Regions from separate parts of the Rhizobium sp. BK379 genome, predicted to be linked through region 1. Evidence: predicted binding sites of a transcription regulator. Region 1 holds the regulator's gene; each other region holds the start of a gene.

What was found. The regulator LexA, encoded in region 1, represses DNA repair genes until DNA is damaged. The targets are predictions, from matches to a motif close to TGTTCNNNNTGTGTTCNG.
Region 2: a site for LexA is predicted at 1,873-1,890, ahead of FHT93_RS13550 (ATP-dependent helicase). Genes of this name have one in related genera too.
Region 3: a site for LexA is predicted at 4,448-4,465, ahead of ruvC (crossover junction endodeoxyribonuclease RuvC). Genes of this name have one in related genera too.

What each region holds. Positions count from the first base shown of each region.
Region 1 covers NZ_JACIAD010000001.1:208,784-214,392, reverse strand. The annotation lists gene kdsA (3-deoxy-8-phosphooctulonate synthase) at 1-475, opposite strand, end outside; gene FHT93_RS01195 (VOC family protein) at 472-1,359, opposite strand; gene lexA (transcriptional repressor LexA) at 1,555-2,280, shown strand; gene FHT93_RS01185 (ComEC/Rec2 family competence protein) at 2,261-4,513, opposite strand; gene gltA (citrate synthase) at 4,978-5,609, shown strand, end outside.
Region 2 covers NZ_JACIAD010000002.1:520,064-525,672, forward strand. The annotation lists gene FHT93_RS13550 (ATP-dependent helicase) at 1-1,818, opposite strand, end outside; gene FHT93_RS13555 (hypothetical protein) at 1,930-2,211, opposite strand; gene FHT93_RS13560 (BON domain-containing protein) at 2,415-2,633, shown strand; gene FHT93_RS13565 (hypothetical protein) at 2,716-2,979, shown strand; gene FHT93_RS13570 (DUF982 domain-containing protein) at 3,215-3,457, opposite strand; tRNA gene FHT93_RS13575 (tRNA-Thr) at 3,606-3,680, opposite strand; gene FHT93_RS13580 (hypothetical protein) at 3,834-4,043, shown strand; gene murA (UDP-N-acetylglucosamine 1-carboxyvinyltransferase) at 4,161-5,453, shown strand; gene FHT93_RS13590 (DUF2948 family protein) at 5,568-5,609, shown strand, end outside.
Region 3 covers NZ_JACIAD010000008.1:84,406-90,014, reverse strand. The annotation lists gene FHT93_RS28565 (AcvB/VirJ family lysyl-phosphatidylglycerol hydrolase) at 1-114, shown strand, start outside; gene FHT93_RS28560 (DinB family protein) at 111-674, opposite strand; gene FHT93_RS28555 (NUDIX hydrolase) at 724-1,236, opposite strand; gene FHT93_RS28550 (metallophosphoesterase) at 1,241-2,143, opposite strand; gene ruvB (Holliday junction branch migration DNA helicase RuvB) at 2,144-3,181, opposite strand; gene ruvA (Holliday junction branch migration protein RuvA) at 3,252-3,866, opposite strand; gene ruvC (crossover junction endodeoxyribonuclease RuvC) at 3,879-4,406, opposite strand; gene FHT93_RS28530 (methyl-accepting chemotaxis protein) at 4,652-5,609, shown strand, end outside.

The sequences.
Region 1 (5,609 bases):
GCACGTTCTTCATGTCCCAAGGCGCCAGGAACTGGCCCTTCTTGACGTTGATAACGCGGCCGGTCTTGGCAGCCGCGACCAGGAGATCCGTCTGGCGAGACAGAAAGGCTGGTATCTGCAGGATATCGACGACCTTACCCACTTCGGCGCATTGTTCTTCGTTGTGGATGTCGGTCAGAACCGGAATGCCGAGTTCTTTCTTGAGATCGGCGAAAACTTCCAGCCCCTTTTCAAGGCCGACACCGCGTTTGCTCGACAAGGAAGACCGGTTCGCCTTATCGAAGGAGGTCTTGTAGACGAGCCCGATGCCAAGCTTGGCGCAGAGTTCCTTCAATGTGCCGGCAACCATGAACGCATGATCGCGGCTTTCCATTTCGCAAGCGCCAGCAATCAGCGACAGGCGTGAAGCATTGGAGAAGGTGACCTTACCGGCGCCTTCGCCGACCGTCACCACGGAGTTGGTAGTAGAGCTCATGATGTTTCCTCAAAGGCGAAGAGTACGCCCTGGCCGGGCGCAGGCTTCACCAGAATACGGTTGCCCTTGCGTGTATAGGTCACCCCGTTAGCAGCCAAATGCGCTTCTGTCACGGCCAGATCGCCGACAGCAAAGCGGATCGCCCGACCGCGCAGACCACGATCGGTATCCGACGTGGCAAGATCGAAATAAGCCTCCAGCCCTTCCGGGGTCATCAGGCTGATCTTTGCGTTTCCGGTGGGCACGTCCAGCCCGAAACTCGTGACCTCAGTAGATGCGCCTTTTGCCGTGGAGCGAACGAACTCACCGAAGGCTGTCGGCTCGGGGGCCGCGAGCGCGATCTCGGCAATGCCTGTGACACCATTGGCATGGGTCTCAAGCGCGGTCCGGTCGGCAGGAAGCGGATTGACGCGTTCGACTGCGAAGAGAAAGAAATCCGGTGCCCGCAAGTCGCCAGCGAAGGCCAGCCGGAAGCCGGCAATATTCTCCGTGCCATCCGGCATTTTAACAGGGCGCTCGAACTGCAGCACAGAACCGGCACTCATACTGTCCTTCACAAATCGAGCATGTTCGTGCTTTGCATCTGCCGTCGCAAAGGCAATCGCGGACAGTCCTTCGCTGCCGCAGCGGAAGCGAAAAGCTTGATTGCGGGCGGTGAACACATTGCCATCGTGTGCTGCCTCCTCGCTCTCTTCGACGCTCGCGACACCCAGGGGCTCCAGATAGGTTTTGTCGGCAAAGAAAACGCAGGCATTTTCGGTCCCAAAAGGATGACGGGCATCCGGCGCCACAGTGAAACCAACCTTGCCCAGTCTTTCGCGGGCAAGGTCGATATCGGTAACCGGCAAAACGAGATGATCGATTGCAAGCGTATCTTGGCTCATTAGGTCCCCTCCAACAGTCACAAGGAGATGTGCTTCAGCAGGTGTTGCGAGACAAGGCCGGGAAGGCCCGGGCGCGAGAAAAATAAAATTCTCACCAGAATGGACAGAAGTTTTACGAAAATTTAGCTACTTGCAGAACACATATGGAACATATAGTGTCCGTTCTGGATTTGTTTCAAGACTGGGGTGCACGCCATGCTTACGCGCAAACAACAGGAACTCCTTCTTTTCATTCACGAAAGGATGAAGGAGTCAGGCGTTCCTCCGTCTTTCGACGAGATGAAGGATGCTCTGGATTTGGCCTCGAAATCCGGCATTCACCGGCTGATCACGGCGCTTGAGGAACGCGGCTTCATTCGCCGGCTTCCGAACCGCGCACGTGCGCTCGAAGTCATCAAACTGCCGGAGGCCTACAGCCCCAGCCTGCAGCCACGTCGCGGCTTTTCACCGAGCGTCATCGAAGGCAGCCTCGGCAAGCCGCAGCCCGTTGCAGCGCCCGCTCCGGCAAAGCCAGCGCCTGCTACCGATAACGGCAACTCGGTCTCCGTCCCGGTCATGGGCCGTATCGCCGCCGGTGTGCCAATCTCGGCAATCCAGAACAATACGCATGACATCACCGTTCCTGCCGATATGCTCGGCTCCGGCGAACATTATGCGCTCGAAGTTCGCGGCGACTCGATGATCGAAGCCGGCATCTTCGATGGCGACACCGTCATCATCCGCAATGGCAGCACCGCCAACCCGGGTGATATCGTCGTTGCCCTCGTCGACGACGAGGAAGCAACACTCAAGCGCTTCCGCCGCAAGGGCGCATCGATTGCGCTCGAGGCTGCAAACCCTGCCTATGAGACCCGCATTTTTCCGCCGGATCGAGTGAAGGTTCAGGGAAAGCTCGTCGGCCTCATTCGCCGCTATCACTGACCGGTGACTGGCTTGCGTCTGCGAATGTATCGCTGCGCCAGTCATAGGCGCGGTGGCGCATCCAGGGGCGTTGCAAGGGGCCGAATGCGGTTGCGACATCGATTCCACTATCTGTGAAGCGAAGCTCGACAGAACCTGTCTTGCGCAGCGTCTCGCCGGTAAAGAGCAGCGCGCCGGAACGACAACGGTCGAAGCGCAATCGGACAGGGGTTACGACAATATCGGCCGTATCGCAGGCTGGCCCGAGATAGGCAGCATTTTCGATGACAGTCAGTTTCTTTCCATTGCCCAGCAAGGCAGTACACCAGGCGCGCTTTTGGCAAGAGAATCGTGACGTAGGGCTGATGGCGAGTACCTGCCTCATTGCCTCTCTGGCTTCATTCTGTTGATCGGGTGACAGCTGCAATCTTTTGCCATCTGACATGGTGGGTGTCTTGGTTGCTTGAAGCATAACCGGCTTCTGATGCTCTTCGATGGCAAGTGCCCTCTGCCATTGTTCGAAAATGAAGGCTGGCGGCTTTTCACGGTTTGAAGCCATTGCCTCTCCATCGATTACAGCGACCAGGCTGCCGTCTTCCGAGATGGCGACGTCGGGCACCGCTTCTGATGGAAGCAACACAACAGCGAACGTTGAAACAGTGATTATCGCGGTTCCGATATGCCGCAACCGGGTTCTGAGCAAGGTCAGCAACAGGAAGCCGAAGACGGCTGCCGGAAAGTACCAGCCGGGTAAGCGGGCAACATCTATATTGCCGCCCCACCCCGCCACCGCCTTTGCAATGGCGATCACCAGGTCTAGCCCGAAGCCTGCCACCGGCCATAGCCAGCCATCCAGACCAAAAGGCATCAGCAGCATCGCCAGCATGCCGGCCGGCATGACGATGAAGGAAATAACCGGCATGGCCGCGAGATTTGCCGGCAAGCCGTAAGCAGTCAGCCGGTGGAAATGTTCGATCGAAAACAGCGCCGTCGAGAACCCACCGATGAGAGACGTCAGGAAAATGCCGCCGAAGAAGCCGCCGACCATGAAGAAAGGTTTCATGATCGGAAGTTTGGCAAAGGCATTCTCCCTCATCGGCCGCCCTTTCCAGAGGTCGTATCCGGCGACCAGGGCAAGTGTTGCGGCGAAAGACATCTGGAAGCTCGGTCCGAGCACTTCCGATGGTGAGACCGCGAGGATCACGAGAGCCGACAGCGCCACGTTTCTGAGGCTGATCGACGGCCGGTCGAAGAAGACGGCAACCAGCATGATCGCCATCATGATGAAGGCGCGTTCGGCTGAAACGGCAAAACCCGAGATCAGATAGTAAGCCGTCACCGCAGCGAGTGCGCCGGCTGCCGCGATCTTCTTGATCGGCCACGCCTGCGCAATACCCGGGAACAGGCTGAGAATGACGCGCAGCCCGACAAAGAAGATACCGGCGGAGAGTGCCATATTGAGGCCGGAGATCGCCACGATGTGGGCAAGGCCGGACTGCCGCAGTGCCTCCGTCGTTTCATCCGAGATCGCTCGTCTCTCATCGGTGACAAGTGAAGCGGCAAAGGCCCCGGTGTCGCCCGGCAGAGTGGAGCGGATCCGATCGCCGATGCCGCTTCGCAGGCGGTAGAACCACTCCAGGGCGGCTTCGCCGACAGAGCTCGCTTGTTCCGGCTGTTCTGTAACCTTCTTCGGTGCTCCATAGAAGAAGCCGTTGGCACCGATGCCGTCAAAATAGGCGCTGAAGGCAAAATCGTTGAGGTGAGGAAGCGCGGGTCCTGCCGGAGGCGTCAGACGCGCCCTGCCCTCAATGATATCGCCGAGTTCAAAGGGCCGGGCGGCGCCGCGTACGAGCACAGAGATGCGCTCGGGAGGACGCTTGATTTCGGGGGCATCCGTGCCGGTGACGTCAAGGATATAACGCCAGCGCCCTTCACCATCGCCTTCTCGCCGTTCGATCCGGCCAGTCAGCGTTGTCGTCACGGCTGAATCGAGGATCAGCGTCCTTGCCCGCCATGTTTCGATCTGTGCCGAGAGCATTCCGCCGGCAAAGAGAAGCAGGGCAAGCAGTATTGCCCGCAGTCTCGTCCGGGCGTGGCCGCAGAGCGCAACGGCAATGAGGAGAACGAGCAGGCAAAGGCCGAGCGAGACCGCCGGAACGTTCGAGGCTGCCAGAAACCAGGTCGCAGCACCCGCACCAAGGAAGACCGGCGAGAAGAGAACGAGGCGACCGTGGCCGGCTTCTTCGGCCGCCATACGCACGGACGACCCGGCGTATCGTTTTGCAACGGTTGCCAATCGCCATCGAAACGGGATCGCAACCTGCGTCCGAACCGATAGAGGCACAACGGCGCGCGGCACGACACCAGCAAAATCCATATTTTCATCAATGGATTGCTCGTACCGTTCTCTTGTCTCCAACCCCGTCATAATCGCCTGGACCCGCCCCCGGATACCGTCAGAATGCAACCTCAGATCAAAACGCGCAAACAATAATCGATTGAAATACGAGGAAAATTCACAGGAGCGAAAAAACCAGTCAAATCATGGTGTTCTGCTATGCATTCAGCTCATCGCTGCACTGCCTAAAAGATGATGCCGCGATGCACAAAATGGCATCACGGTAACTTGGCATTAGCTTCCCGATCATATAGCTATCGCTGAGGACGCTTAACTCTTATGGCGCTTTTGCGGCGCCACCGCCACTCCGGAGGATCAGCATGACGGATCAAAGCGCTACAATCAAAATCGGTGAAAAATCAGTCGACCTGCCCGTGCGAAAAGGCACGGTTGGACCTGATGTCATCGATATCGGTGCACTCTACAAGAACACGGCTTCCTTCACCTACGATCCCGGGTTTACGTCGACCGCATCCTGTGAATCGAAGATCACCTATATCGACGGTGACGAGGGTGTGCTGCTGCATCGCGGCTATCCGATCGAGCAACTGGCCGAGCACGGCGACTTCCTCGAAGCCTGCTACCTGCTGCTTTACGGCGAGCTGCCGACCGCAGCTCAGAAGAAGGACTTCGACTACCGCGTCACGCACCACACCATGGTGCACGAGCAGATGAGCCGCTTCTTCACCGGCTTCCGCCGCGACGCCCACCCGATGGCCGTCATGTGCGGCTGCGTCGGCGCGCTTTCGGCCTTCTATCATGACTCTACCGACATCACCGATCCGCACCAGCGCATGGTCGCCAGCCTGCGCATGATCGCCAAGATGCCGACGCTCGCTGCCATGGCCTACAAGTACCATATCGGCCAGCCCTTCGTTTACCCGAAGAACGACCTGGACTACGCGTCCAACTTCCTGCGTATGTGCTTTGCCGTTCCGTGCGAAGAATATGT
Region 2 (5,609 bases), on a different contig from region 1:
CACATAGAGGAGGCGCCGCTCTTCCTCGATCTCCGCCGTCGTCCCGACTGCGAGATCGGAGGGAATGCAGCCGTCTATGACGTTCAGCATGAAGACCTTGGTCCATTCCTGTCCCTTGGCCGAATGGATGGTCGAAAGGATGAGATAATCCTCATCGAGCAATGGCACGCCAGCCTGATCCGAGGTTGCATCCGGCGGATCAAGCGTAAGCTCGGTCAGAAAGCGCTCGCGAGAAGCATAACCGCCGGCGATTTGTTCGAGCTGGATGAGATCGGCAAGCCGGGCGCTCGCATCTTCATGCAGCCGTTCCAGATGCGGCTCATACCATTGCCGCACCAGCTCGATCTCAGCGGGCCAGCCGGCCTTGCCGGTCTTCAGCTGCTGCATGGTCGAAACGAAGGAGGTCCAGTCGTCGCCCGAGCGTGGCGGCGCAGGCATGGCGGCGAGCGCCGCAACCGGGCTCGGGTCCTCAGCCATATGGTCCAGCACCTTCTGCGCCGTAGAAGGCCCGACCCCCGGAAGGATCTGCATCAGCCGGAAGCCCGCCACCCGGTCGCGCGGGTTCTGGGCAAAGCGCAGTGCCGCCAGCATGTCCTTCACATGCGCGCTGTCGAGGAATTTCAGGCCGCCGAACTTCACGAAGGGAATATTGCGGCGGGTCAGCTCCACTTCCAGCGGGCCGCTGTGATGCGAGGCGCGGAAGAGCACCGCCTGGCTCTTCAGCTTCACGCCCTCTTCGCGATTGTCGAGAACCTTGTCGGCCACATAACGTGCCTGATCATTCTCGTCGCGCACAGTCACCAGTCGCGGCCGTTCCGGCGATTCACGTTCCGTCCAGAGGTTCTTGGTGAAACGCTCGGAGGCAAGGTCAATCACGGCATTGGCGGCGGCCAGGATCGGCTGCGTCGAGCGGTAGTTGCGGTCAAGCGTGACGATGTTGGCGGGCGGGCTGAAGGTGGCCGGAAAATCGAGGATGTTGCGCACCGTCGCCGCGCGGAAGGAATAGATCGACTGCGCATCGTCGCCGACGACGGTCAGGCCCTGGCCGGTCGGCTTCAGCGCCAGCAGGATCGAAGACTGCAGCTTGTTGGTGTCCTGATATTCGTCGACAAGCACATGGTCGAAGCGGCTGCCGATATCCTCGGCAATCATCGGCTCGGCCACCATCTGCGCCCAGTAGAGCAGCAGGTCGTCGTAATCGAGCACGTTCTGGCTCTGCTTGGACTCGACGTAACAGGCGAAAAGCTCGCGAAGCTGCTTTTCCCAGGTGGCGCACCAGGGAAAGGCGTCGCGCAACACGAGCGGCAGTTCCATTTCCGAGTTTACCGCGCGCGAATAGATCGCCAGGCACGTTCCCTTTGTCGGAAACCGGCTCTCGGTTTTCGAGAAACCAAGATCATGACGCACGAGGTTCATCAGGTCGGCGCTGTCTTCCCGGTCATGGATGGAGAAGGCCGGATCGATGCCGATCTGTTCGGCATAGTCGCGCAAGAGGCGTGCGCCGATGCCGTGAAACGTGCCGCTCCAGGCAAGTGCATCCGCCATGATGCCGGAATTCTTGCCGAGAACCTCGCCGCAGATGCGTTCGACGCGGCGGCCCATTTCTGCTGCTGCCCGGCGGGAAAAGGTCATGAGCAGGATTCGGCGCGGATCGGCGCCTTTGAGGATCAGGTGGGCAACGCGGTGCGCAAGCGTATTCGTCTTGCCGGATCCGGCCCCGGCGATGACCAGCAGCGGACCCGCCACATGACTGCCGTCTGCAAGCGTGCCGTGTTCAACGGCCATGCGTTGCTGGGGATTGAGTCTTTCGAGATACATCCAGCCGTCCGGTTGGGCTTCACGGGAGAATCAGCACCCGCGAATAAAATCAGATGTTCCTTGGATGTTCTCGATTGGCGCCGCTGTCAAGCAGGCAGAGGCGGCCACGCACTATTGCGGAAAATCCGGCACGATCTGGCGCCGCACCAGCTTCAGGCTGCGGTCGGGCTGAAGAATATAGGTTTCGTAGACGCGCTGGCCCTGCTGATCGTAGAAGTCGTTGTACACTGCGCTGCCGATCGGCGACTTCGTCAGCTTCGTGCGCGGCTGCCCGCCATAGGTGATGCTGCCGGGAATTGGCTCTAGTGCGGGCGCGTCCGCGGCGGAGCAGCCGACCAGAGCGGGTGTGGCCAAAAGGGTCGTCGCAAGAAGGGCAGGCACCAGCGCTTTCATCGTCTTTTCCTCGGCTGCAATTGTTTACGGCGGCTACCGACATTTCCCTCAAGATTTCAGCAGCACCATCGTGATGACTATGCATCGGGCCGACCGCGCGCCGCAACAAACGTCGTCTTCCAGCGTTAAATCCCTATTAGCCAATGTCAGGAACGACCATGGTGCTGCGATTTCACAACTCGCCGACTGACGAGGAGGCCTGGATGAAGAGCCGCAACACGGCCGCCATGCGCGCGTCCGTGGAAAGCGCCCTGCATGCCGCGGGCGATTTCGATGCAGCCGAAATCATCGTCTCCACCATCGGTTCCCTCGTCATTCTCGAAGGCTTCGTGCGCCAATGGAGCGACAGTGAGCGGGCTCGGGCGATTGCCGAGGCTATTGTCGGAAGCGGTTACGTCCATTGCCGCATGCTGGTGAAATAAATCACCGTCCACTTGAAGATTTTCAAGGAACCAACGCCCTGCCTTCGGTGTTGAAAAGCTGATTTCAATGCTGGAGACAATAATGCAAACGCTTATACGCCTCTGGGCCTGGGGCCTTCTTATTGGGTGCGGCGCCTTTGCCGGCTCCGCCTATGCCTCACTCGAAACCGATATGGATTATTCGGCCTTGCCGAAGGACGAAATCGCGCTGAATGAATATACCAGCGCTGCCGTCTGCGAGCCCGCCGAGCCGCATTACCTGCCGTCCTTCATCCGTGTCGCAGATGGCACAATCGTCGGTGTGGGATATATTCAGGTCCAGGATGAGAATACTTCGGACTGCTGATCGAATATTCTAATTTTCTTGCGGACGAGGCTCGTCTGCAGTCTCCCGCAGAGGGTGACGAGCCTCTGACCATCATCATGATGGCTGGCGTCGTTCTATTGATGAACAGATGAGCGACGCAATATCTTTCGAAACAAAGCCCTGCGCGAGCTCCGTGCAGGGTTAAGTGAAAATTAAGCATTGCTCCGTTTCGGAACGGATTGGACTTTATTTGTCCGAAACCGCCGCTGAAGACTTAATGCACATTAAGCTTTGCTTCCTCGGCCGCTGCCATAAACTCCGCGCGAGCCTCTTCGACGGTCTTTCTTCCATCGAGTGCTGCGCGGCAGACGCTCCGTGCCCTGAGGTATTTCAGTCCGCGCATGGCAGGCCAGTGCTCGGCAAGGCACGCCAAGGCGTCGAACGGTCCGTTAACCGTACGTGCTCCGGCCCCTTCGAAACCTACCTTGATCGGACCATTCCATCGTTCAGTTGCCATCGACGCTCCTCCAGCATGTCTCGATAGAAACAGTGATTGAAGCCTCCCGGTTCCTCCGCAAGGACTTCAGAATGCTAATATTCTAGCGAGATTTTTGCCGGCAGCAATGGCGCCGATTGGCGCGGTGGATAATGCTAAAGGAGAAAACTGGTGCTGCCGAGTGGGATTGAACCACCGACCTCACCCTTACCAAGGGTGTGCTCTACCACTGAGCTACGGCAGCAGGACCAGACGCGTGAAGCGAAACGCTCAACTCGCGTGAACGGGGCGGCTATTGCCACAGGTTCGGCAGGAGTGCAAGCCGCAAATTCCAACTTCTCTGGGAATAACGTTCGGAGCACTTTTGGAATGGCGCGAATTCGGTTACTTCTGGGGCATGAACGAAGAGACTGAAAAGGCCCGGCAGAGCCGGAAAGCGGCCATGGAAGCCCAGGCGGCATTGCGGCGCGAGCGGGCTGCCGAAAAGCTGAGAGAAAATCTTTCCAGACGCAAACAGCAGGTACGGGCTCGCCGCTCCGGCCAGGCGGACGAGACGGATGGCTTGCCCGCGGCAAAGACTGCTGCCGCAAAAATGGACGAATCGTAATGTTCGGTCCGCGACGAATTGAAGCGTACGGGGATTTGCTCTAAAGACCCCGACTTCTTGCCTTGCCCCCACAGGCAAAACTTTTTGAGGAAAGGCGGGCCTCGCCCGTAAGTGCACATGGATCGTATCAGAATTGTCGGCGGTAATGAGCTCAATGGCATCATTCCGATCTCCGGCGCCAAGAATGCCGCGCTGCCGCTGATGATCGCCTCGCTTTTGACGAGCGATACGCTGACGCTGGAAAACGTGCCCCATCTTGCCGATGTCGAATTGCTGATGCGCATCCTCGGCAATCACGGCGTTGACGTCGCCGTCAACGGCCGCCGCGAGCGCCAGGAAGATTCTTACGCCCGCACGATCCATTTCACCTGCCGCACCATCGTCGATACGACCGCCCCCTATGAGCTGGTCTCGAAGATGCGCGCCTCCTTCTGGGTCATCGGTCCGCTTCTCGCCCGCGAAGGCTATTGCCGCGTGTCGCTGCCGGGTGGTTGCGCCATCGGCACGCGCCCGGTCGATCTCTTCATCGACGGCCTGACGGCGCTCGGTGCGACGATGGAAATCGACGGCGGCTATATCAACGCCAAGGCGCCGCAGGGCGGCCTTATCGGTACGCATTACACCTTCCCGAAAGTCTCCGTCGGCGCAACGCATGTGCTGATGATGGCGGCAACGCTTGCTCGCGGCACGACCGTGATCGGCAATGCCGCCCGCGAGCCTGAGGTCGTCGACCTTGCCAATTGCCTCAACGCCATGGGCGCCAAGGTTTCCGGTGCCGGCACCTCGACCATTACGATCGAGGGCGTCACTTCGCTCTCGGGTGCCCGCCATCGTGTCCTGCCTGACCGCATCGAGACGGGCACCTACGCCATGGCCGTCGCCATGGCCGGCGGCGATGTTGTGCTTGAAAATACCGATGTTGCCCTCTTGGAAACGGCTCTCGAAACGCTGCGCCGCGCCGGAGCGGAGATTTCGTCGACGAACAATGGCATGCGCATCAAGCGCAACGGCGCCGGCATCCAGCCGGTCGATATCGTCACCGATCCCTTCCCGGGCTTCCCCACCGACCTGCAGGCGCAGTTCATGGCGCTGATGACCCGCTCTTCCGGTGTCTCGCATGTCACGGAGACCATCTTCGAAAACCGTTTCATGCATGTGCAGGAACTCGCCCGCCTTGGCGCGAAGATCTCGCTCTCCGGCCAGACGGCCAAGATCGAAGGTGTCCAGCGGCTGAAGGGCGCCCCCGTCATGGCGACCGATCTTCGCGCTTCCGTCTCCCTCGTCATCGCCGGCCTTGCCGCCGAAGGCGAAACCACGGTGTCCCGCGTCTATCATCTCGATCGCGGCTTCGAGCGGCTGGAAGAAAAGCTGACCCGCTGCGGCGCCATCGTCGAACGCGTCAGCGAGTAAGAAAAGGGCGCACATGCGCCCTTTATCCCGGTTGCGTATTTGGCCGCCGCGCCTTATTTCCGTTGTCTGACAGATCGCCGCACCTGCGGCCGAAAGATACGGGATAGAGGCTGGATGACCGACCTGAAACTTGTTGCGCTCGATGCCGAGGACCTG
Region 3 (5,609 bases), on a different contig from region 1:
AAGGATGTCGGCGGCGAGGTGATCGAGCTGCCTGGCGATCATCACTTTGACGAAAATTACGATCTTCTGACCAAGACGATCATCGATGGCCTGAAGGCGCGCCTCAAGGGCTAACGCATCAGCATCTGTTCACTCCAGCCGAGGGCGGCAACTTCGCCGCCCCGGAACCTCGCGTCGTCGTCGACGATGAATTCGTCGAGCTGCGGCGGAGCGACACTGCTGCCTGCCAGCATGGCATGTACCTGTCCGCGATGGTGGGTCTGATGTTGAAAGAGGTGGCTCAGCACATCTTCCATGCGTTCTCGCTGAATGCGTCCGTCGCGCTGAAGCTCGATGGTCGAAGTAAGCTTCTCGGGTGTCAGTCTTTCGCAGACTGCAACTAGGCGCCGGTCGACCTTCGCCTGCTCTTTAGAGAGCGATGGCAGGTCATTGAAGGGTTCTTCAATGTCGAAGGCGCGAAGGCCGAGGGTTCCCCCTTCCAGCCCATCGACATAGAACCAGTCGACTGTAAGCGTGTGGTTCAGCGTCGATTTGATCGACGGGAAAAAGCTTGTGCGCGTGGCTTCGAATTCGCCGGGTTCAAGGGTCGCGCAGGCGGCAAGAAGCCGGCTGTTTGCCAGGGCATTGTTGTAGGCGAGCTTTCGAAACATGCGGCAGGGGTCGAAACTCGACATCGCATCTCCTCCTTGAAGCGCTTCCGGTTTTCCGAAAACACGAAGTGCTCTAATCCTCGTCATCGAGATCGCCGTCGCGCCACACCAGATGACGAGGCGAGGCGGGCAGGTTTTCGATCTCGCCCGCGATGAAATAGGGCGGAATATCGAGCGCGGTCAGACCTTGGAATGTTGCGGGCACCCATTTGAATTCTAGATGATTGTCGCCATCCTCCACCCGATGAATAATCTCATGCGTACGGAAGGGAAATTCCCGCGGGATTTCCATGAGATAGTAGAATCCGAGCTCATGCCAGTCACGGCCCTCGTAATGGAAGAAATTCTCGACGGTCCAGAGGAGACGACTGACGGTCACTTCGACGCCGAGTTCCTCCATCATCTCCCGCTTCAGCGTTTCCTCAGAGGTTTCTCCGATCTCGGCGCGGCCGCCGGGAAAGGTCCAGAAAGGTTCGTGAACGGCGCGATGGACAAGGACGTGTCCATCGCGAAATCCGAGCCCGGCGATCCGGTAGTTGAAGCGCTGGCTGCCTGCATTGAGGCGAACGACAGTTCTCTTGGCCATGATATTATCCGAGGTCAATGACCACTATCTCCGGCGGAATGCCGAAGCGCACCGGCGCAACGGAGCAGCCGAGCCCGCCGGAAACGATGATGTTTCGACCATCCTCCACAATATGGCCATAGGCATAACGATCGCCATAACGTGAGGGCACGACCGGCGAATAGCCGAGAAGGCGGATCTGCCCACCATGCGTGTGGCCAGACAGAGTGAGCGATACCCGTTCGGGTACACGTGGAAATATATCGGGCTCGTGGGCCATCAGGATAACGGGCGCGTCGTCGGAAATCTGTGCGAGCGTCCCGTCGAGATCGTCGAGCCCCTGCATCCGGCTGCGGCCCCATTTCCTGCCAGGCAGGAGCGCCAGCTGATCCTCCAGACCCGCCAGCCAGAACGCGTGCCCTTCCTTTTCCAGCCTGACGGCACGATTGCTGTAGACGGGGATACCTGCGTTGGCCAGCGCTCTATGTCCGAACGTATCGCCTCCGCCATTCTTCTGCGCGGTCCTGTCTTCCCACCAATCGTGGTTGCCCATGATCGCATGCACGCCGAGCGGGGCCTTGAGCGTAGCCAGCGCCTTCGACCACTCACTGGAATGGACGTAGCGCGTCACCATGTTCATGCCAGCCGCGTAGTCACCGAGCAGGAGCGTGATATCGCCGCCAAGCTCGTTAGCATAGGCGCAAATCGACGCGATGCGGGCGGCAGACATCCAAGGTTCGCAGGCATGGAGATCGGCAAGCGCGACGAGCCGCAGCTTTAGGCCCGGCGTCCATCCTGGCGGGGTAAGCGTATAACGGGAAATCGCCGGCCGGGCCAGCGGTTCATAGGCGAATGCATATCCGCCGAGTGCCATAAGGCTGGCGACGCCGCCACCCATCAGTTTGAGAAAGCCGCGCCGGCTGATCAATCAATCGTCCTCCCGGAACAGCCCGAATTGCGCAGCCTCCATATCCTTTGGCGGCTGCATGCCGAGATGTTTCCACGCGATTGCGGTCAGAACGCGGCCACGCGGTGTGCGCTGTATGAAACCCTGCTGGATCATGTAGGGCTCGATGATGTCCTCGATCGCATCACGCGGCTCGGAGAGACCGGCCGCAATGGTTTCGATGCCGACCGGGCCGCCGCCGAAATTGACGGCGATCATGTTGAGGTAGCGCTTGTCGAGCTGGTCGAGACCCATATTGTCGACCAGCAGGCGGGTCAGTGCCTCATCGGCGATCTCGCGGGTGACAGCTTCGGCCCCTGCGACTTCGGCAAAGTCGCGCACGCGGCGGAGCAGGCGGCCGGCGATGCGCGGTGTCCCGCGCGCACGCCTTGCGATTTCGCGGGCGCCGTCATCGGTCATGCCAAGGCCCATCAGGCGGGCGCCACGGCGAACGATCAATTCCAATTCCTCCACCGTATAGAAGGAGAGACGCACGGGAATGCCGAAACGGTCGCGCAGCGGTGTCGTCAGCAGGCCAAGGCGGGTGGTGGCGGCGACGAGCGTGAATTTCGACAAGTCGATCTTGACCGAGCGGGCGGCAGGGCCTTCGCCGATGATGAGGTCGAGCTGGAAATCTTCCATCGCCGGATAAAGGATTTCCTCGACCGCAGGGTTGAGGCGATGGATTTCGTCGATGAAGAGCACATCACGCTCTTCGAGATTGGTCAGCAATGCGGCGAGGTCGCCGGCCTTGGCGATAACCGGGCCGGAGGTCGAGCGGAAATTGACGCCGAGTTCCTTCGCCATGATCTGCGCCAGTGTCGTCTTGCCGAGGCCGGGCGGGCCGACGAAGAGAACATGGTCCAGCGCTTCGCCGCGGTTTTTGGCCGCTTCGATGAAGATCTTGAGATTGGCGCGTGCCTCCGCCTGGCCGGTAAACTCGTCCAGAGACTGCGGACGTAGCGTTGTATCCAGGTCTTCGCCACGCTTTTCCGGCGCTATCAGGCGGGCATCAGTCATTGAGTATTTCCGTTAGAAGCTTGCTCAAGTCCATACACCAAGCGGCCCGCATTGACACCCCGCGAGGCCATCAGCGGGAGAGTTCCCGCAGGCCGAGGCGGATCAGCTTGGCGCTATCGGCATCCTCTCCGGCCGTCTTCATGGCGGCGGCAACCGCATTGGCTGCCTGATCACGGGAATAGCCAAGATTGGTCAGGGCCGAAACGGCATCGGCAACGGGGGCTGCGGCCACGCCTTCGCCGATCTCCTGCTTGAGACCGATATTGATCGCCTCGCCGGCAAAGGCGGGCGCCTTGTTCTTAAGTTCGGTGACGATGCGGATCGCGACCTTGGGGCCGACGCCCTGAGCACGCGAAACGGCAGTCTTGTCCTGCAGGGCGATGGCATTGGCAAGCTCTGATGGTGTGAGCGTCGAAAGTACGGCGAGCGCCACTTTCGCGCCGACGCCCTGCACGCTCTGGAGCAGGTTGAACCATTCGCGTTCGAGCTGGGTCTGGAAGCCGAAGAGCTTCAACTGATCTTCACGTACATAGGTCTCGATAAAAAGCACGCAGGCCTCTCCGACGGAGCCGAGTTTCGAGAGCGTGCGTGCCGAGCAAAAGGCGACGTAACAGACGCCGTGCACATCGACGAGCACATAGTCATCGCCGATCTCGTCTATGGTGCCCTTCAGCTTGCCGATCATGATCTTGTTCCGTCAGGGATGAGTTGCAGAAGCGCTGGCGACCACCTGGCGCATGCGGTTTGCACCGCGGTGATGAGCATGGCAGATCGCAATCGCCAATGCGTCGGCGGCGTCATTGCCCTTGAATTCGGCCTTCGGCATCAAGATCTTCAGCATCATGTGGATCTGCTGCTTCTCGCCGTGACCGACGCCTATGACGGTCTTCTTGACGGCGTTCGGCGCATATTCCGACACCGGCAGACCGGCACGGGCCGGCACCAGCATGGCGATGCCACGTGCCTGGCCGAGCTTCAACGTGGCGACGGCGTCCTTGTTGACGAAGGTCTGTTCGACGGCAGCCTCTTCCGGCTTGTAGGAATGGACAACGTCGGCAAGCCCATCATGCAGCTGGCAGAGCCGCGAAGCCAGGTCCATGTCGCCATCCGAGGTGACGGTTCCCGAGGCAACGAAGCGCAGCGAATTGCCGAGCGTATCGATGATGCCCCATCCGGTGCGGCGAAGACCGGGATCAATACCGATGATGCGAATCGTGTTTTGCATGGCTCACCCTATAGCGACGGCTGAATAAGTGCCATCGATATGTGAACAAAGCGAAAACATGGCGTGTTTTCAGGCGGCATTTACCGCGAATTAAACCGGATGCACGAATTCTGATCCATCAAATGTGAGAGGGGCCGGCTTTTGCAAAGCTTAAGGCCTCCGATGGTCTGTTTGCAGTTCAACCGGCGGGTGATATCTCGACGATACACCCGCCGGCGGCGCCGTTCCGGAAGGGTTCGTTTTTCATGGCTCAGAGATTTCAGTCCCTGTCCTTCAAGGTGATAGCCACCTTCATTCTGCTGACCACGCTTTCGGTCGCTGTGATCAATATCCTCGCCTATTTCGCCAGCAGCCGCGTTTCCGACGAGCAGGCGCTGAAGGCCAAGGAGAGCGTACTGATTTTCCGCGGCGATATGCTGCAGGATCAGCTTGTGCAGCTCGAGAACCAGGCGACCTCCATTGCGCGCATCGAAGCGCTGCAGATGGCGATCACCAGCCTGAAGAGCGGCTGGAAGACGATCGAGAAAAGCTCGGGCGATGCCCGCGGGGAGCTGAAGAAAGTCTTTATCACCAACAACCCGAACCCGGCCGACCAGCGCGAAAAGCTTGCCAAGCCGGAGGGGCCGAGCGGTTTCTATTATTCGAACCATGAAAAGACGCAGAGCGAAGTGGCGCGCGATCTCGCCGACACGGCGTTCAGCGACCTCCTGATCGTCGATCTCGACGGCACCGTGCTCTATTCTTACAAGAAGAATGACGACTTCGCTGAAAACCTGAAGTCGGATGCCTGGAAGTCGACCGGTGCAGGTATCGCCTATGCCAGGGCGATCGAGAATACCGCAAAGGCCACTGATGATTCTGCGCCGACGGCCTTCTCCGGTCTGCGCGTCGACGCAGGAAGCGGCAAGTCGGCGATCTTCTATGCGGTGCCGATCGTCAAGCTCGGCCAGGCGAAGGGATTGATGCTCTTCAAGGTACGCGACGATGTCGTCACTGGCATCCTCGCGAAGGGCATTGTGTCAGGCAGTACGGCGCAGGCGGCGATCATTTCGGCTGACGGTTCGGCAGTTGGTCTCAATGCATCCGGCCGGCTAGCGACGCTCGATACCGCGCCGTTCACATTCATCAAGGATGCGCTTGCGAGCTCGGCGATGACAGTCGCAGACTTCGATCGCACCGATGGAACAGCACGCGCCTATGTGC